DNA from 4 places in the Streptomyces sp. NPDC013457 genome. Region 1 is predicted to be linked to each of the others. Evidence: riboswitches for the same ligand, from Rfam matches in the RefSeq annotation. Region 1 holds a riboswitch; each other region holds the start of a gene.
What was found. Region 1 has a riboswitch for cyclic di-AMP ahead of ACF1G2_RS03875 (peptidoglycan DD-metalloendopeptidase family protein). Riboswitches for the same ligand answer to the same signal wherever they lie in the genome.
Positions count from the first base shown of each region.

Region 2: it holds a riboswitch for cyclic di-AMP, as region 1 does, so the genes downstream of both, ACF1G2_RS21805 (M23 family metallopeptidase) here and ACF1G2_RS03875 (peptidoglycan DD-metalloendopeptidase family protein) in region 1, are expected to answer to the same signal.
Region 3: it holds a riboswitch for cyclic di-AMP, as region 1 does, so the genes downstream of both, ACF1G2_RS18090 (transglycosylase SLT domain-containing protein) here and ACF1G2_RS03875 (peptidoglycan DD-metalloendopeptidase family protein) in region 1, are expected to answer to the same signal.
Region 4: it holds a riboswitch for cyclic di-AMP, as region 1 does, so the genes downstream of both, ACF1G2_RS29220 (M23 family metallopeptidase) here and ACF1G2_RS03875 (peptidoglycan DD-metalloendopeptidase family protein) in region 1, are expected to answer to the same signal.

Region 1 covers NZ_JBICBL010000001.1:869,043-873,704, forward strand. Annotated here, with positions in the region: gene ACF1G2_RS03860 (STM4012 family radical SAM protein) at 1-223, shown strand, start outside; gene ACF1G2_RS03865 (STM4011 family radical SAM protein) at 236-1,096, shown strand; gene ACF1G2_RS03870 (SGNH/GDSL hydrolase family protein) at 1,083-1,895, opposite strand; gene ACF1G2_RS03875 (peptidoglycan DD-metalloendopeptidase family protein) at 2,053-2,985, opposite strand; cyclic di-AMP (ydaO/yuaA leader) riboswitch at 2,990-3,176, opposite strand; gene ACF1G2_RS03880 (tyrosine-protein phosphatase) at 3,538-4,350, shown strand; gene ACF1G2_RS03885 (DUF6126 family protein) at 4,372-4,527, opposite strand; gene ACF1G2_RS03890 (helix-turn-helix domain-containing protein) at 4,547-4,662, opposite strand, start outside.
Region 2 covers NZ_JBICBL010000008.1:18,609-23,270, forward strand. Annotated here, with positions in the region: gene trmB (tRNA (guanosine(46)-N7)-methyltransferase TrmB) at 1-341, shown strand, start outside; gene ACF1G2_RS21800 (PrsW family intramembrane metalloprotease) at 465-1,781, shown strand; gene ACF1G2_RS21805 (M23 family metallopeptidase) at 2,105-3,190, opposite strand; cyclic di-AMP (ydaO/yuaA leader) riboswitch at 3,202-3,349, opposite strand; gene ACF1G2_RS21810 (PP2C family protein-serine/threonine phosphatase) at 3,562-4,662, opposite strand, start outside.
Region 3 covers NZ_JBICBL010000006.1:173,357-178,018, reverse strand. Annotated here, with positions in the region: gene ACF1G2_RS18095 (phosphoribosyltransferase family protein) at 1-1,147, shown strand, start outside; gene ACF1G2_RS18090 (transglycosylase SLT domain-containing protein) at 1,156-2,022, opposite strand; cyclic di-AMP (ydaO/yuaA leader) riboswitch at 2,027-2,213, opposite strand; gene ACF1G2_RS18085 (phosphocholine-specific phospholipase C) at 2,499-4,523, opposite strand.
Region 4 covers NZ_JBICBL010000012.1:119,758-124,419, reverse strand. Annotated here, with positions in the region: gene ACF1G2_RS29230 (HPr family phosphocarrier protein) at 1-34, shown strand, start outside; gene ACF1G2_RS29225 (GntR family transcriptional regulator) at 287-970, opposite strand; gene ACF1G2_RS29220 (M23 family metallopeptidase) at 1,142-1,927, opposite strand; cyclic di-AMP (ydaO/yuaA leader) riboswitch at 1,940-2,106, opposite strand; gene ACF1G2_RS29215 (M16 family metallopeptidase) at 2,319-3,686, opposite strand; gene ACF1G2_RS29210 (M16 family metallopeptidase) at 3,713-4,662, opposite strand, start outside.

The DNA of each region.
Region 1 (4,662 bases):
GGGCATGGCCACGGTCGGCTACGAGGAGCGGTTCGGCACCACGCCGTTCGCCGACTTCCCCGCCGAGCTGCGCCGGTTCGAGGCGCTCGGCTGGCTGGACGCGACGGCCCCCGCCGGTCTGCTGCGGCTCTCCCCCGAGGGGCTCGCCCACTCGGACGCGCTCGGACCGGCGCTGTTCTCCCCTGCCGTGCGGGCGGCGATGGCCGCCTACGAGCCGAGGTAGCGGGGTGACGGCATGGACCTGACGATCCTTTACCGGGGACCGCTCTCCTCCTGCGACTACGACTGTCCCTACTGCCCCTTCGCCAAGCGTCGTGACAGCCGCGAGCAGCTCCGCGCCGACCGCGCGGCGCTGGAGCGGTTCTCGGCCTGGGCGGCGGCGCAGACCGGCGACCGGCTCCGCATCCTCTTCACCCCGTGGGGCGAGGGACTGGTCCGGTCCTGGTACCGGCGGACGCTCGTCGAGCTGTCACACCTGCCGCACATCGAGCGGGTGGCGATCCAGACCAACCTGAGCTGCCGTACGGAGTGGCTTGCGGAGGCCGACCCCGGCACGCTGGCGCTCTGGTGCACTTACCACCCCGGGCAGACGCCGTACGACCGCTTCCTCGCCAAGTGCCACGAGCTGACCGCCCGGGGGACGCGCTTCAGCGTCGGGATCGTCGGTCTGCCCGAGCACCGGGAGCACGCCGGGCGGCTGCGGGACGCTCTCCCGTCCGAGGTCTATCTCTGGGTGAACGCGGCCGAGGGGCACACGTACACCGACGAGGAGGCCGGGGCCTGGACGGCCCTCGACCCCCTCTTCCCGTACAGCCGCCGACCGCACTCCTCAGCCGGTCTCCCCTGCCGGACCGGTGAGTCGGTGATCTCGGTGGACGGTGACGGGACGGTGCGGCGCTGCCACTTCGTCAAGGCCGAGCTGGGCAATCTGTACGACGGTTCGTACCGCGCCGCGCTGCGCCCGCGCGCCTGCCCGCTCTCCGTCTGCGACTGCCACATCGGCTACGTCCATCTGGAGACGCTGCCGCTGTACGACGTGTTCGCCGGCGGTGTCCTGGAGCGGATACCGGCCCCCGCCGTACTCAGAGGGGCATGAGGTCTCCGAGCGGCATGAGGTCCGGGCGCTTGGCCGCCACGTGGTCGCCCGAGCTCTCGCCCCGCAGCCGCCGGCCGATCCACGGCACGAGGTACTCCCTGGCCCAGTTGATGTCGTCGCGGCGCACCTCCAGCGTGCCGCGCGGCGGGAGCGGCGGCCAGGGCTGGTCCGGGTCGGCCGGTACGTCCAGGCCGAGCACCTGGGCGGCGCGGAGCGCGACCCGGGTGTGCCCCTCGGGCGAGAGGTGCAGCCGGTCGCCGTCCCAGGCCCGCCTGTCCTGCACCGACCGCAGCGACCAGAGGTCGAGGACCGGGCAGTCGTAGCGGTCCGCGATGGACCGGACGTGGGCCGTGTACGTGGCGATCTTGCCGCGCAGATGCTTCAGGACGGGGACGTCGCGAGTGTCGAAGCCGGTCGTCACCATCACGGTGCCGACGGCGGACGTCAGGTCGGCGACGGCGCGCTCGAAGCGCTCGGCGACGTCGTCGGGGTCGCTGCCGGGGCGGATGATGTCGTTTCCGCCCGCGCAGAAGGTCACCAGGTCGGGGGCGAGTTCCTTCGCCCTGGGGACCTGCTCCTCCACGATCTGGTCCAGCAGGCGGCCGCGTACGGCCAGGTTGGCGTAACGGAACGCGTCGTGCACCGGCAGCCGGTCGGCGAGGAGCACCGCGAAGCGGTCCGCCCAGCCGACGTACCTCCCGTCGGGCCCGGGGTCCCCCACGCCCTCGGTGAAGCTGTCACCGATCGCCGCGTACGACCCGAATACGTGCGTGTCTCTTGATCTCGAATCGTCTGCCACGGGACCACATCTTTCCCTTGTGGGTGTGACCTACGCGACCGTAAGGAGAGGTTGACGCCGGGTGAGATACGCCACCGGTCAAGATTCCACCAAGCCGGAATACACGCGGGGGCCCGGCACTGGTGAGTGCCGGGCCGCCGCGGGTGCTGCCGGTGTGTCAGATGCTGACGCCGTGCGAGCGCAGGTAGGCCAGCGGGTCGATGTCCGAGCCGTAGCTCGGGCCGGTACGGATCTCGAAGTGCAGGTGCGGACCGGTGGAGTTGCCGGTCGAGCCGGAGAGACCGATCTCCTGGCCGCCGGTGACGGTCTGGCCGGCGGAGACGTTCAGGGAGGACAGGTGGGCATACTGCGAGAACGTGCCGTCGGCGTGCTGGATGACGACCTCGTTGCCGTACGAGCCGCTGTTGCCCGCGGAGTAGACGGTGCCCGCGCCGACGGCCTTGACCGAGGTGCCGGACGAGGCGATGAAGTCGACACCGGTGTGGTAGCCGGAGGACCACATGGCGCCGGAGGCGCGGTACGGGGTGGAGATGCCGCCGCCGACGGGGGCGACCCAGCCGGAGGACGAGGCCTGCGCGGGGGCGGACGCCGGGGCGGCGGTGCCGGCCGGGTCACGCTCGGCGGAGCGGGAGGCGCGCGTGTCGGAGGAGGACTTCTCCGCCTTCGGAGCGGCCTTGGGGGCCGCCTTCGGAGCGGCCTTGGCGGTGGACTTGGCACCGAGGGTGAGCTTCATGCCGGGAAGGATCAGCGACGGGTCCTCGCCGACGACCTGGCGGTTGTCCGCGTAGAGCTTCTTCCAGCCGCCCGCGAGGTGGTGCTCGGCGGCGATCTTCGACAGGTAGTCGCCACGGACGACGGAGTACGTCTTCGGCTTGGCGGTCTTCCCGGCGGCCGGGGCCTTGGCGGGGGTCGCGGCGACGGAGGCGACGGCCTGGTGGGACGTCACGGACGGGGCGGCCTTGTCGGCGGCGTGGGCTCCGGTCGCACCGAGCAGGGGCAGGGCGACGACGGCGCCACCCGTACCGGCGGCGACGAATCCACGCGTGAGCGGGTTGGCCTTGGGACGGCGGTGCTTACCCTTTGCGGGCATGGCGAATTCCTCTCCGTCGCCTGCGAGGTGAGCTGTCGGGTTCGAACTGGAGATGTCCGGCCGCGTTTCACGCGGCTTCACCCCGAGCCGTCCGGAACGACCGGAACGGCGTACTACCTGGGTCCCCCGCTCCTGCCGTACGTGGGTGGGTGCGGATTCCGGGCGGTGGCAGGATTCGGCGGGTCCGACCGGATTGAGCGTGACGCTAGACGAGCGGGTCGGGGCGAACAAGCCGCCTCTTTTCGTTCGCAATCACGGGCGGGAATTTCGCGCCGAATTCCGGTCACCCTCCGTGGAGGACGTCACCTCGATCTCCTTTTCCGGTACGGGGATTGCGCAAGACGATCAGGCACGGTCCGTCACCTCTATGACGCTGCTCACGCACCGAATCCCATCTCCCCTGCAACCAGGGCGCGTTATACCTAAGGGCCCAATTCGGACAGAACACCCATTCCCATACCCCGGGGGTAGGCGCAGGCCCGACCGCCCGGGATGATTGGTCCAGGAGTCGATCAGCAGTCGATCCCGATCCGCCGAACTTCAGGAGCACTCGTGACGCAGCAGCTGCCCCAGGCCCCGTCGACCGAACCCGAGCTCACCGGGGTGCGCAACTTCAGGGACGTGGGCGGACTGCCGACCGTGGACGGCGGTTCGGTGCGGTTCGGCCGCCTCTTCCGCAGCGGCCACCTGGCGCACGCCACCGAGGAGGACGCCGCGTTCCTCTCCACCCTCGGGCTGCACACGATCTTCGACTTCCGCAATGCGGCCGACCGCAAGATCGAGGGTCCGGACGTCGAACTGCCCGGCGTGCGGAACGTGAACATACCGCTCAACGACCCGGCCGACGGCAAGGAGTTCTGGAGGCTGGTCAGGAGCGGCGGGCTGGAGCAGCTCCGGGGCATCCTCGGCGACGGTAAGGCGGCGGCGCGAATGTCCGATTCGTACCGGAAGATGATTGTCGAGCGGACCGCGGAGCACAGCGGCATCCTGCACGCCATGGCCGAGGACAGCGTCCCGGCGCTGATGCACTGCGCGGCAGGCAAGGACCGCGCCGGCCTCTCCATCGCCATCTCTCTGCTCGCGGTGGGCGTGGAGCGCGAGGCGATCGAGGCGGACTACGTGAAGTCGAACGACCCGCACCGCCGCTACAAGGTGCAGCGCAGCTCCACCTCCGCGGACGCCATGGCACCCGAAGTGATGGAGCTGCTCAGCCCGCTCTTCGACGCGCGGGTCGCGTACCTGCGGGCCGCGTTCGAGACGATGACGCAGACCTGGGGGACGGTCGAGGGCTACCTCACGGACGGCCTGAAGCTCGCCCCGGAGACGCGGGCGCGGCTGCGCGAGCGTCTCGTCGTCGCGGTGTGACCCGGACCCCCGGCCCGCCCGCTACCGGTTCTGCCCGCCGAGCATGAAGAGCAGATAGAGGAAGCCGGCGAACAGGTGCCCGGCCACCAGATAGGCGAAGAGCCGGAGCACCAGCCCCTTGGGGAACTTGCCGGCCTCGCGCTCCTCGCCGGTGACCGGCGCGGACTTCTCGGACATATCGACCCCTTTCCGGAGTTCAGCGCAGATGCGGGGCTCCGTCGCCGAGGCACAGCTCGGCGGCGGGGCTCTGCATGAGCGTGTGGACGAAGAGCAGCTCGGCCCCGCCGCGGCCGACGGCGCCGATCCGGTGCG
Region 2 (4,662 bases), on a different contig from region 1:
TCCGCGAGATGCTCGGCGCCGACGCGCTCGACGGCTGCCGCGTCTACTTCCCGGACCCCTGGCCCAAGAAGCGCCACCACAAGCGGCGGCTGATCCAGCCCGAGTTCCTCACGCTGCTCGCGACGCGGATGAAGCCCGGCGCCGTCCTGCACTGCGCGACGGACTGGGAGGAGTACGCCGAGCAGATGCTCGAGGTGCTCTCCGCCCACCCCGACTTCGAGAACACCCAGCCGGACGGCGGCTACGCGCCCCGCCCGGCCTTCCGCCCCCTCACCCGCTTCGAGGGGCAGGGCCTGGACAAGGGCCACGTCGTGCACGACCTGCTGTTCCGCAGGACGTAGGGCCTCTTTCCACAGGCAGGAGTGCCGCTCCTCCACGGGAAGGAGCGGCGCTTTTCCACAGGAAGCGGCCGAAGACGGAGAACCCCGTCGCGAGTGTCGGTCCCGCTGGTTAGGGTCGCTGACGTGTCGAACCGCGTCCCCGTCCCCACTCGGGACACCGAAGAGCCGGACTTCCCGGCCGTCCCGGACCGCGCCCAGTGGCGCTACAGGCCCCGTCGCGCCTTCTGGCGCAGCAGGGTGGTCCGGGCGGTCGCCGTGATCACCGTGCTCGCGCTCTGCGCGCTGGTGATCCTGGCCATCGTGCGGGAGCAGACCGGGACGGAGGGCTTCCTCGTCGGGCTCGCGCTGGCCGTCCTGCCCGTTCCGCTGCTGCTGGCCGCGTTCCGCTGGCTGGACCGGGTCGAACCGGGCCCATGGCGCAACCTGATCTTCGCCTTCGTCTGGGGAGCCTTCGCCGCGACGCTCGTCGCGATCCTCGCCAACTCCTTCGCGGTCCGCTGGATCGCGACCGCCACCGCCGACCCCGCCTCCGCCGAGTCCCTCGGCGCCACGGTCGTCGCGCCGGTCGTCGAGGAGAGCGCCAAGGCGGCGGCGATCCTGCTGATCTTCCTCTTCCGCAGACGGCACTTCACCGGCCTCGTCGACGGCGTGGTGGTCGCCGGCTTCACCGCCACCGGCTTCGCCTTCACCGAGAACATCCTCTATCTCGGCAACGCCTTCGGCGAGGACCAGGACATCGGCTCCGGCGGCCTCGGCGCCACGACCGCGGGCACGTTCTTCGTACGGGTCGTGATGTCGCCGTTCGCGCATCCGCTCTTCACCGTCTTCACCGGCCTCGGCTTCGCCTTCGCCGCCCTCGCCACCTCCCGGCGCAGGTTCCTGCGGCTGCGCCGGATCCTGCTGCCGCTCGCGGGCCTTGTCCTCGCCATGGGCATGCACGCCCTGTGGAACGGCTCCGCGACGATCCTCGGGCCGCTGGGCTTCATCCTGGTCTACGGCATGTTCATGGTGCCCACGCTCGCCCTGCTCACCTGGCTGGCGATATGGAGCAGGCAGCGCGAGCTGCGCACGATATCCGGGCAGCTCCCGGCGTACGCGGCGGCCGGGTGGCTCTCGCCCGCCGAACCGCTCGCGCTCTCCTCGATGCGGGCCCGCTCCGTGGCCCGCGACTTCGCCCGCCGTACGTACGGCAAGCCGGCCGCGGCGGTCGTCGGGGAGTACGAGGCGTTCGCGACGACCCTCGCCTTCCTGCGCCATCGCGCCCAGCGCGGCGCGGCGGGGCCGGAGTTCAGCGCGCGCGAGCAGGAGCTGCTCCACCACCTCTGGCAGCGCAAGGCGGTCGCCTCCCCCGCCCTGACCTACGCGGCGCGGGCGACGGGCCGGGTGTGGGCCCCGCCGCAGTACCTCGACTACAGCGGCTACAACCCGTACCGGAGCTAGGGCGGGCGGCGCCGAGTACCGGACGGAAGCGGCGCCGACCTCTCAGAAGGATCCGGCGACGAGCACACGGGGACGGACCCTGCGGCGACGGGCCGGGGGTCCAGGGGCCCGGAGGGGCCGGAGGTCCAGGGGCCCGGAGGTGCCAGGGGCCGGGGTCCAGGGGGCCCGGGGCCGGGGGGCCAGGGGCCCGGGGGGCCAGGGGCCCGGGGGGCCAGGGGCCCGGGGGGCCGGGGGGCCAGGGGCCCGGGGGGCCCGGGGGTCCCGGCAGCCCTGGCGTCGGGGGGACGTCGCCAGGACCGCCGGAGCCGTGGGGACGTCCGGGGTCAGACGGAGATGCCCTTGCCCGCCAGCCAGGCCGCCGGGTCGACGCCCGCGCCGCCCGGGGTGTGGACCTCCAGGTGCAGGTGCGGGCCGGTCACGTTGCCGGTCGCGCCGACGCGGCCGATGGTGTCGCCGGTGCCCACGGTCTGGCCGGCGCTGACCGTCATCGAGGACAGGTGCGCGTACCAGACCTCCGTACCGTCCTCCAGCTCCAGGACGATCCGGTAGCCGTACGAGCCGGACCAGCCCGCCGACTTGATCGTGCCGCCGTGCACCGCCTTGACCGGGGTACCGGTGGGCGCCGCGAAGTCGAGACCGGTGTGGTAGCCGGAGGACCACATGGAGCCGGACTGGCCGTACGTGGAGGTGAGGGTGTACGACGACGTGGGCAGCGCGTAGCTCGCGGCGAGCTTGGCCAGCCGCTCCGCCTCGGCCTTCGCGGCGGCGGCCGCCTCGGCCTTCCGCTTCTCCTCCGCCGCGGCCTTCTCCGCCGCGTCGGCCTTCGCCGCCGCCTCGGCCGCCGCCTTCTCGGCCGCCGCCTTCTCCGCCGCGGCCTTCTTGTCGGCGTCGGCGGAGGCCTGCTGCTGCTCGGCCTGCTGCATGATGCGGGCGCGCAGCGCCTCACCGGCGTCCGCCGTCGAGGCGGCGGGCGAGCCGGCGGCCTTCTCGGCGCTGTCGGCCGGGAGGGCGAGGGTGGCCGTGAGCGGCTGCGGGTTGTTCGTCCCGGAGTCCGTGCCGTCCTCGCCCGAGATGAGCTCGCCGACACCGGGCAGCTCGGAGGCGTCCGGCAGGTTGAGGTCGGGGAGGGATATCGAGACCGGCGGCCTGTCCTTGGCGGTCGCCATGCCACCCGCGCCGACGGCCGCGATGACACCGACGCCGAGGACGGTGGAGGAGCGGGCGAAGCCGGAGCGCTGCTTCACGACACGGTGACGGCCGCCCGAACGGGCCTGCTGGCGAAGGGAGTCCTCGGTGGGGTTCCACTCCCCCCACGTGGTCGTGTCGTCGTCCGTCCCGGCGGCGCCCGGGGCGCCGAACGCGTTGAACCCGTCAGAAAGACCCTCGGGAGCAGGGGTGTTGGACGCCACGGAGGCGTACTCCTTTCCTTCCTTCTCGCCTACCGGGTTAGCTGACGGGTTCGGAGCAGGAAGGTCTCCTACGGACGGTGTCGCACGGGTGCGACGGTGCCCGATTCACCCCAAGTAGTGGTTCCCCGGTTCCCTTTCAGGATTCGGCGCGTGCGCACGGTGCCGTCTCTGGCGACGGCTGGGACGACCGCGCTGCGTTATCGAACGTTAATAGACACGAGGGCCGGATTCCAAGCTGTTCCCGTTGATCATTAGCGAGATTAAGCTGGTACAGACCGATTTGATCCCGCTTCAGTACGGACCATTGCCGGACCCCGTGAACTGACGGTTCGTCAATTGTTATCGCAGTGGTACCTCGCCACTACGGATGGTCACGGCACCACGGGCATCGTCCTGCGCCGCTCCGGCTGTCCCGCCGCGGGACGGCTCACCGCGAGCAGCGCCATGTCGTCCGTGGAGCCGCCGCCCGTGTACCGGCGGACGTCGTCGACCAGCGCGTCGAGCAGCTCGTCCGGCCCCGGGAAGATCCGCCCGGCCAGCCGCTCGGCCGGATCATAGAAGGCCCCCGAGGCGTCGCGCGCCTCGGAGAGCCCGTCGGTGTAGAGGAGCAGCGTGGCACCCGGCGGATAGGGGGCCTCGTCGGCCCGGTCCGGCCAGGCGGCCAGTTCGCCCATGCCGAGCGGCAGCGCGGGCTCCGTCGGTTCGAGGTGGGCCAGGCCGCCGTCCGCGTACAGCAGCAGCGGCTCGGGGTGGCCGCGGTTCACCATCCGTACGCGCCCGTCGCCACGCGGGATCTCGGCGAGGACGGCGGTGGTGAACCCCTCGAAGGCGTCGAGGCTGGACCGGCGCGTGCCCTCCCGGGCCAGCGCCCGCTCCAGCCGCTGGGCGACCCCTTCCAGGGTGGCCTCCTGCTCGGCCGCCTCCCGGAAGGCCCCGATCACGACGGCGACCGCCTCGACGGCGTCGAGCCCCTTGCCCCGGACGTCACCGACCACGAGCCGTACCCCGTACGGCGTGTCCTGGACGGCGAAGAGGTCGCCGCCGATGAACGCGTCCGCCTGCGCCGCCTCGTACCGGGCGGCGACCTGGAGCCCGCCGATCCGGTCGGCGGGCGTCGGCAGGACGGCCTTCTGCGCGGTCTCCGCGATCACGCGCGCCGAGGCCAGCCGCTCACCGCTGCGCAGCACGACCCGGTTCACCAGCAGGGCGAGGGCGGAGACGGTGACGACGGTCAGCGTCTCCGTGAGGGAGGGGACCTCGCCGGCGGTGCCGTTGTAGATGTGCAGCCCGATGCTGGCGATGACCGCGGTGATGCCCGTGAGCAGCGTCGTGAGCATGGAGAAGAACGGGGCGGCGAGCAGCGGCGCGGCCGAGAACATCGGCGCGGCCGTATAGGCGGGCGGGGTGGAGAGGTCGAAGACGACACCGCCGAGGATCAGCAGCGGGGGCAGTGCGCGGAGGAACCGGCGGGT
Region 3 (4,662 bases), on a different contig from region 1:
CCTCGGCGCGCCCCTGGACGTCTGTCTCGTACGCAAACTGGGGGTGCCGTTCCAGCCGGAGCTCGCCATGGGAGCCATCGGCGAGGGCGGCGTCCGGGTCCTCAACGACCATGTCCTGGCGGACACCCGTGTCTCCGGCGGCGATCTGGCGGCCGTCGAGTCACGCGAGCGCGCGGTCCTCGCACAGCGGGCCCGGCGCTACCGGGGCGACCGCCCGCCGGCCCGGCTCGACGGCCGCACGGCCGTGGTCGTCGACGACGGACTGGCGACGGGCGCAACGGCGGTCGCCGCCTGCCGGGTCGTCCGCGCCCAGGGGGCCGCGCGGATCGTCCTCGCGGTGCCGGTCGCGCCGAGCGACTGGCCCGAACGGATCGGCCGGGAGGCGGACGAGACCGTCAGCGTCCACGAACCGGCGTTCTTCTACGCGATCGGCCAGTTCTACGAGGACTTCTCACAGACCCCGGACGAGGACGTCGTCGCCTGTCTGGAGCGCCACCACTCCGGGCGCGGGGCGGACGCCCGGGATCCGGAGGTGCGCGTCCCGGCCGGCGAGGTGCGGCTCGCGGGCCGCCTGGTGGTGCCCGACGGAGCCCCGGGGATCGTGCTGTTCGCCCACGGCAGCGGCAGCAGTCGGCACAGCCCGCGCAACCGGGCCGTCGCGGAGAGCCTGAACCGTGCCGGTCTCGGCACGCTGCTGTTCGACCTGCTCACCGAGGAGGAGGCCGACGACCGCGGCAACGTCTTCGACACGGAGCTGCTGGCCGGCCGGCTCGCCCGGGCCGCGCACTGGCTGGTGGGGCGGCCGGGCCTCGACGGCCTGCGGATCGGCTACTTCGGCGCCAGCACCGGCGCCGCGGCCGCGCTCTGGGCCGCGGCGGACCCGCTCTCCGACGTGGCCGCCGTCGTCTCGCGCGGCGGGCGCCCGGACCTCGCCGGAGCGCGCCTCGCGCAGGTGCGCGCTCCGACGCTGCTGATCGTGGGGGGCCGCGACCCGCTCGTGCAGGAGCTGAACGAGTCGGCCCAGGCGCGGCTCACCTGCGAGAACCGGCTCGTGGTCGTCGCCGGTGCCGGGCACCTCTTCGAGGAGCCCGGCACGCTGGAAGAGGTCGGCCGACTGGCCTCGGGCTGGTTCGCCGACCACTTCTAGGGCGTCCGTCAGTACGGTCCGTTGACGTTGTCGATGGAGCCGTAGCGGTCCGCGGCGTAGTTGCAGGCCGCGGTGATGTTGGCGACCGGGTCGAACAGGTCCATGGACGTACCGGGCACGTGGTACGCCAGGAAGGTCGGCTCGATCACCTGCAGGAGCCCCTTGGACGGGGTGCCCTTGACGGCGTTGGAGTCCCAGAGGTTGATGGCCTGGGGGTTGCCCGAGGACTCACGCATGACGTTGCGGTGGATCCCCTCGTACGAACCGGGGATGCCGTACTTCTGCAGGACGTCGAGCGACTCGCGGATCCAGCCGTCGAGGTCGTTGGTGTAGCTCTTGGCGGCGACCGGCGCGGCCTTGGCCGGGGCGGCCTTGGTCACGGTCTTGGCCGATGCGGCGCCGGGAGCGGCACTGCGCTGCTGCGAGCGGTCGGCGCGGTCCGTGCTCGTCGTACGGGCCGGGGCCTTCTGCTGCTTCGTCGCGGCCGCGGGCTTCCCGCTCAGCGTGAGTTCCAGCCCCGGACGAATAAGTGACGGATTGTCACCGACGGCCTTGCGATTCGCCTTGTACAGCGCCTTCCAGCCGCCCCGCACACCCTGTTCGTGCGCGATCACGGAAAGGGAGTCGCCACGGACGACGGTATAGATCTTGGCAGCGGAATTCCCGGCGGTGGGAATCGATTCGGCGATCTTCGCCGGGCTGCTGAAGACGGTCTTCTCGAGGGGCGCGGCCGCGGGTGCCGTGTTCGGCGCCGCGTGCGCGGTGGCCGTGGCCACGAGGGGGAGAGCCAGCGCGGCTCCACCCGTGCTTGCGAGGGCGATACCTCGGCTGAGGGGACGTCGCTTGGGGCGCCGGTGCTTACCGTGAGCGGACATGCAGGATTCCTCTCCGGCGCCTGCGGGGTGAGCTGTCGGGTTCGGGCTGGAGCTGCCCGGCCGCACGCGTGCGGCTACACCCCAAGCCGGTCCGGAAATCCGGGACGGCGAAAAAACTGGGTCCCCCGCTCCTGCCGACGGGTGAATGGCTGGTCTTTTCGGACGGTGGCAGGATTCGGCGATCCGTCCGGGTCGAGGTGACCGTAGGCGAGGAATGTCGGACGGAACAAGGTGGGGCATGGATGCGAAATGAACAGGAAATTCAGAAATGCGTTCCAAGTGATCACGGCCGCGCCGAACTGCCGTGCGGCGTAAGGGGAAGATGCCCCTCCGCATAGGTTGCGTCCTCATCGCGTGATTCACGTCACCCGTGACCCCAAAACGGTCATACGGGCATTTTCGACCCAGTCAAGAAAAGGGACACAAGGGCATGAAATTGCCCTTGTGTCCCTTTTTGTCGGAAGTGGTGGTGTACGTCAGCCCGTGACGCTGGCTGTGCCGGTCTCGATGTGGCCGGTGTAGCGGCGTGACCAGGTGCCGTCGACGTCGGCCGTGATCGTGAAGTCGTACCAGCCGTTGCTGTACGCCACCGCGTTGAAGAAGTCCTCGCGCGATGAGCCGGCCGGGACCGTGTACGTCCACGGCCCGTCCGTGCGGTAGGCGTTCGAGCGGATCGTGAAGGCCACGGGACCGGCCGAGGTGTTGGTCATCCTGAGGTAGAGCGCCGTCTTCCCGGTGCCCGGCTCGGTCGCGAACCGCGCCGCCACCTCGATCGCCTTGCCGGCCTTGGACGCGTCCCCGATGAAGCGCCGCAGGAAGCGGTTGGGGCCCATCATCGAGATGTCGTACTTGCCCGACCCGGACCCGAGTCCGATGTTGAAGTAGTCCGTGGCGGTCGCGCCCGGGTCCACGGTGTACTGCCAGGCCGCGGTGTCCCGGTGCTGGTGCGGGTGGATCGTGAAGTGGGCGGCCCGCTTCGCCTCCGCGCCCTGGTTCGTCATCGAGAACCAGGCGAGGATCTTGCCCGCCGCCCCGAACTCGAACCGGTCGAGGTTTCCGTTGACCTGGTACGGCACGGCGCGCGCCGGTCGGGTGCCGGTCTCCTGTGCGGGCAGGGCGTTGTCCTGGGGCAGCGGGTTCGGCAGCGGGCCGCAGGTCGACTGCCCGATGACCTTGGCGGTGGAGGGAAGGCCCGTGGGAACTCCGTAGACCGGGCGTGCGAAGTCGAAGACTCCCGTCAGGTCCCCGGTGACCTTCCGTCGCCAGGCGCTGATGTTCGGGCAGGTCGCCGGGGTGCCGAGGGCGGCCGTCCAGGTCTCCATGAAGCGCAGGACCGAGGTGTGGTCGAAGACCTCGGAGCTGACCCAGCCGCCGCGCGTCCAGGGCGACATGACGAGCATCGGGACGCGGAAGCCCAGGCCGACCGGCACGCCGTCGATGTACTCGCCCGCGGTGCCCGGCGGGGCGACCGGCGGCGGCACGTGGTCGAAGAACCCGTCGTTCTCGTCGTAGTTGAGGAACAGCACGGTCGAGTCGAAGACCTCCGGGTTCGCGGCCAGCGCGCGGTAGACCAGGTCGACGAAGTGCGCGCCGTCGCCCGGAGGGGCGTAGGGGTGCTCGGAGAAGGCCTCGCTCGCCACCACCCAGGAGACCTGCGGAAGCGTTCCGGCGACCGCGTCGGCGCGGATCGCGGCGGCGATGTCGTCCGGGGTGGACCCGGTGACCTTCGGTACGGAGCCCATGCCGCGGTCGTACAGGGGGTTGCCGGGCCGCGCGTCGGTGAACTTCTTGAAGTACGCGAGACCGTTGTCGCCGTAGTTGTCCTGGGCGTTCTGGTAGACCTTCCAGCTCACACCGGCCCGCTGGAGCGCCTCGGCGTACGTCTCCCAGGTGAGCCCGGACTCCTCGCCGCCGTCCTTGCTGGAGGCGTCGATCTTGCCGCTCCAGAGGAAGGTGCGGTTCGGTCCCGTGGCGCTGAGCGCCGAGCAGAAGTACGCGTCGCAGACGGTGTAGTTGTCGGCGAGGGCGTAGTGGAACGGGATGTCGCCGCGGTCGAGGTAGCCGAGGGTGCGGGTGTTGCCGACACCCGTGACCCAGTTGTCCATCCGGCCCTTGTTCCACGCCGCGTGCTGCGAGGTCCAGCTGTGCGGCAGGTCCCCGTTGCACTGAGCCAGGGTCTCCCCGTCCACCCCGCCCGCGGGCGGGGTGGAGCTCAGCTTCCACGGGTACTGACGCCCGCCCCAGTTGGGCTGGTTGAACATGCCCCAGCCGCCAGGGATGTTTCCCGCCGCCCGGTCGGCGAAGCCCCGGACGCCGCGGAGCCTGCCGAAGTAGTGGTCGAAGCTGCGGTTCTCCTGCATGAGGATCACGACGTGCCTGACGTCGGTGATGGTGCCGGTCGCGGCGGTGGCGGCGGCCGACGCCGTGCCCGCGGGCAGCGTCGCTCCCGCCACGAGCCCTGCCCCGATCCCGACGAATCCCCTGCGGCTGATGGGAGTCATGCCCCGCCTCTCGTGTCACCGCGTGCCCGCTTGGCACACGGTGGACAGAATGAGGGAGGCGCATCTAAAGGTATACAGCCGTGCGGTAATTCTTTGGTGAACTTAAGAAGGGTGGGAGGTCGCTGAGTTTTGATTGGTC
Region 4 (4,662 bases), on a different contig from region 1:
CGAGGGGCTCGAGGAGCTTCCCGAGACCGTCTGACCCGATCTCCGAAGAAGCCGCGCACGCCGGAACACCGGCGGCGCGGCTTTTTCGTCCCCCCGATTCCGCGGGCACATTCCCGGCGGCGCATCACGGACAGCGAATTGTGCACGGCGCGTCGCGCACTGCGCATTCCCGAGCGCCATTCCGGGCGGACGTCAATCCAGGCGGACGCCGATCCGGACGAGCACCATTCCGGGCAGGAAAGAACCGGCCCGCGAAATTCAGTGCTCTTTGTATACGGCTCGCTCGTTAATTCCGGACGCTCGCGGTGTTTACGACATGTTGCGAAACCCTCACGCGCCCGTGCTCCGGGCCCTTCAGCCGGTGCAGCACCAGTGACCGCTCGGTGTGCGTCGCGGTCAGCACCCGGGCCCGCTCCGCGTCGCCGCGCGCCACCGCGTCCACGATCGCCCCGTGCTCGGCCCACGCCTCGGCCGGCTGGGACGGGAGCTCGATGGCGTACATCCAGTCGATCTTGTGCCGCAGCTGGGTGAGCAGGGCGCTGAGCGCCGGGCTGCCCGAGGCCTGGGCCAGCGTCTCGTGGAACCAGCCGCCGAGCGGGCGCAGGTCCTCCGCCTGACCCCGCCTGGCCCGCTCCTGCCCCAGCCTGACCAGGCCCCGCAGCACCTTGAGGTGCGCCTCGGTGCGGCGCTGCGCGGCGCGCGCGGCCCCCAGCGGCTCCAGCAGGGACCGTACGTCCAGCAGGTCCGCCGCCTCCTGCTCGGTGGGCTCGGCGACCTGGGCGCCCGCGTGGCGGCGGGTGATCACGAAGCCCTCGGACTCCAGGGTGCGCAGCGCCTCCCGGACGGGGACGCGGGAGACTCCGTAACGGCGGGCGAGCTGCTCCTCCGTCAGCCGGCTGCCGCGCTCGAAGACCCCGGTGACGATGTCGTCCCGGATCGCCGTGCATACAGAGTGCGCGGGAATGCGCATGTTCGACCTCCGCCTTGATCCGCGCGAAACCGGTTCTCCGGCGACTCTATTGCAGCAGGGCTTTGTTTCCGACGGCTCTCAAGGATCCATGGATATGTTTTCGGTCAGCGAAAAGCCCCGGCTCGGTACGAGCCGGGGCTTTTCTGAGAAGCCGGGAAAGACCTCGACCGGTCAGACGTTCACACCGCGCGCGCGGAGGTACGCGATCGGGTTGATGTCGGAGCCGTACTCGGCGGTGGTGCGGGCCTCGAAGTGGAGGTGCGGCCCCGTGGAGTTGCCGGTCGAGCCGGAGATGCCTATCTGCTGGCCCGGGGTGACGGACTGACCGACCCCGACACTGATGGCCGAGAGGTGACCGTACTGGGTGTACGTGCCGTCGTTCATCCGGATGACGACGTTGTTCCCGTACGCACCGCCCCAGCCCGCCTCGACGACGGTGCCGGAGCCGACGGAGACGACCTTGGTGCCGGAGGCGGCGTGGAAGTCGACGCCGGAGTGGCTGCCGGAGGACCAGAGCGCACCGCCGGTCTTGTAGCCGGTGCTGACGTACGAGCCGGCCACGGGGAGCTGGAAGGAGTTCAGGCGCTTGCGCTCGGCCTCACGGGCGGCGCGCTCCTTGGCCTCGCGGATCTCCTTGGCGCGGGCCTCGGCCTTGCGCTTCGCCTCGGCCCTGGCACGGGCCTCCGCCTGGCGCTTCGCCTCGGCCTCGGCGGCCTCGCGCTCCTGGGCGGCGGCCTGGGCGTCGATGGTGTCGGCGAGCGAGTCGGCGGCGATGATCTGGGTCAGCCCGGTGTCCTCGACCGAGGGGGCAGCGTCCGCGTCGACGGCGAGTGCCGGGGAGGCGAGGGTTCCGATGACGCCGGTGGTGGCGAGGGTCGCGACGCCGGCGATGCCGGCGGTGCGGCGCGACAGACGACTCGGACCACGATGCTTCCCGGTGGCACGGGTGAACGCCATGTAGGGGCTGTTCCTTTCCTTCCTTCTCGCCTACCGGGTTAGCTGACGGGTTCGGAGCAGGAAGGTCTCCTACGGGCCCCTCCGCACGGGTGCGAAGGCGTCCGATTCACCCCAGGGACTTCGTGTGGGTCCCCGGCTCCCCAGGCTCGCGCCTGACGGGGACTCGGCGATGACTGTCCGGTGCCGCGGGTGCGGCGGGTGCAACTGGCGAACAGCCGGACCGACGCTAAGCGGACCGTCTTTCAATCACCAAACAGACACGGCTGTTTGTAAGACATGCCACAGGGCATACAGTCACCCTCCGCAGCAATACGGACAAAGAGGAGGACCCCGGCGTACCGTGACGTCGGGGCCCTCCGGTGCCGCCGGACGCGGCGGCGCGGCGACTCGATCAGCCGGTGACGACGGTCACTTCGCCGATGCCGAGGGCGCGTACGGGCTCCTCGATCTCCGACGCGTCACCCACGAGCACGGTGACGAGACGGTCCACGGGGAAGGCGTTGACGACCGCCGCCGTCGCCTCCACCGTGCCGGTCTCGGCGAGACGCGCGTACAACTGCGCCTGGAAATCGTCCGGAAGGTGCTGCTCGACCTGGTCGGCGAGGGTCGCGGCGACCGAGGCGGCGGTCTCGTACTTGAGCGGCGCCACACCCACCAGGTTCTGCACGGCCACATCGCGCTCGGCGTCCGTCAGGCCTTCCGCGGCGAGAGTGCGCAGCACCTTCCACAGGTCGTCAAGTGCCGGACCGGTGTTGGGGGTGTCGACGGAGCCGCTGATGGCGAGCATCGAGGCGCCGTTGCCCTTGCCGTCGGAGCGCAGCACCTGGCCGAAGGCACGGACACCGTAGGTGTAGCCCTTCTCCTCGCGCAGGACACGGTCCAGGCGGGAGGTGAGCGTGCCACCGAGGCAGTACGTGCCGAGTACCTGGGCCGGCCAGACGCGGTCGTGCCGGTCGGCGCCGACACGGCCGATCAGCAGCTGGGTCTGGACGGCACCCGGGCGGTCGACGATGACCACACGGCCGGTGTCGTCGGCCGTGATCGGCGGGACCGGGCGGGGCTCGGCGGTGTTGCCCGTCCAGGCGCCGAGCGACTCGGCGAGCACCTTGTCCAGGTCCACGTCGGTCAGGTCGCCGACGACGACGGCCGTGGCCGTGGACGGCCGGACGTGCGCGTCGAAGAAGGCACGGACGGCGGCGGCGTCGATCGGCTCCACCGTCTCCTCGGTGCCCTGGCGCGGCCGGGACATGCGCGAGTCGGCCGGGAAGAGCTCCTTGGAGAGCTGCTTGGCCGCCCGGCGGGCCGGGTTGGCCGCCTCGTGCGGGATCTCGTCGAGCCGGTTGCGCACCAGGCGCTCGACCTCGGTCTCGAGGAACGCCGGCGCGATCAGGGCCTCGGAGAGCAGCCCGAGCGCCTTGGGCAGCCGGGAGACGGGGACCTCCAGGGAGACCCGTACACCCGGGTGGTCGGCGTGCGCGTCGAGCGTGGCGCCGCAGCGCTCCAGCTCGGCGGCGAACTCCTCGGCGGTGTGCTGGTCCGTGCCCTCGGAGAGGGCGCGGGCCATGATCGTGGCGACACCGTCGAGGCCGGCGGGCTCGGCCTCCAGCGGTGCGTCGAGGAAGATCTCGACGGCGACGACCTGCTGGCCGGGGCGGTGGCAGCGCAGCACCGTCAGGCCGTTGTCCAGCGCTCCGCGGTCCGGGGCCGGGAAGGCCCAGGGCCGGGCGGTGCCCGGCTCCGGCTGCGGGTGGAACGTCATGTTCGTCAAAGACGCGGCGGCGTCGGTCACTGGTCCGCTCCCTCTTCCTCGTCGCTGTCGGCCGGCTCGGCGTCGTTCTGTTCGGTGCCGAGCGGCTCGTAGACCAGCACCGCGCGGTTGTCCGGGCGCAGCCGGGCCGCGGCGGCGGCCCGCACCTCCTCGGCGGTGACGTCGAGGACCCGGTTGACGGCGGTCAGGGCGAGCTGCGGGTCGCCGAACAGGACCGCGTAGCGGCAGAGTTCGTCGGCGCGGCCCGCGACCGTGCCGAGCCGGTCCAGCCACTCGCGCTCCAACTGGGCCTGCGCGCGCTCCATCTCCTCGGGCGTCGGGCCCTCGGCGGCGAACCGGGCCAGCTCCTCGTCGACGGCGGCCTCGATCTGGGGCACCTCGACCCCGCCGGACGTCTTGACGTCCAGCCAGCCGAGCGAGGGCGCGCCGGCCAGGCGGAGGAGACCGAAGCCTGCGGCCACGGCCGTACGGTCGCGCCGGACCAGGCGGTTGTGGAGCCGGGACGACTCGCCGCCGCCGAGGACGGTCAGGGCGAGGTCCGCGGCGTCGCACTCGCGCGTGCCGTCGTGCGGAAGCCGGTAGGCGGCCATCAGCGCGCGGGCCGGGACCTCCTCCTCGACGACCTCGCGCAGCTGCTCCCCGAGGACGTCGGGCAGCGTGCCGTCGCGCGGGGGCAGCTTGCCGTCGTGGGACGGGATGGAACCGAAGTACTTCTCGATCCAGGCCAGGGTCTGCGCCGGGTCGATGTCGCCGACGACCGAGAGGACCGCGTTGTTCGGCGCGTAGTACGTGCGGAAGAAGGCCCGCGCGTCCTCCAGCGTCGCCGCGTCCAGGTCGGCCATGGAGCCGATCGGCGTGTGGTGGTAGGGGTGGCCCTCGGGGTAGGCCAGCGCGGTGAGCTTCTCGAAGGCCGTGCCGTAGGGCACGTTGTCGTACCGCTGGCGGCGCTCGTTCTTGACGACGTCCC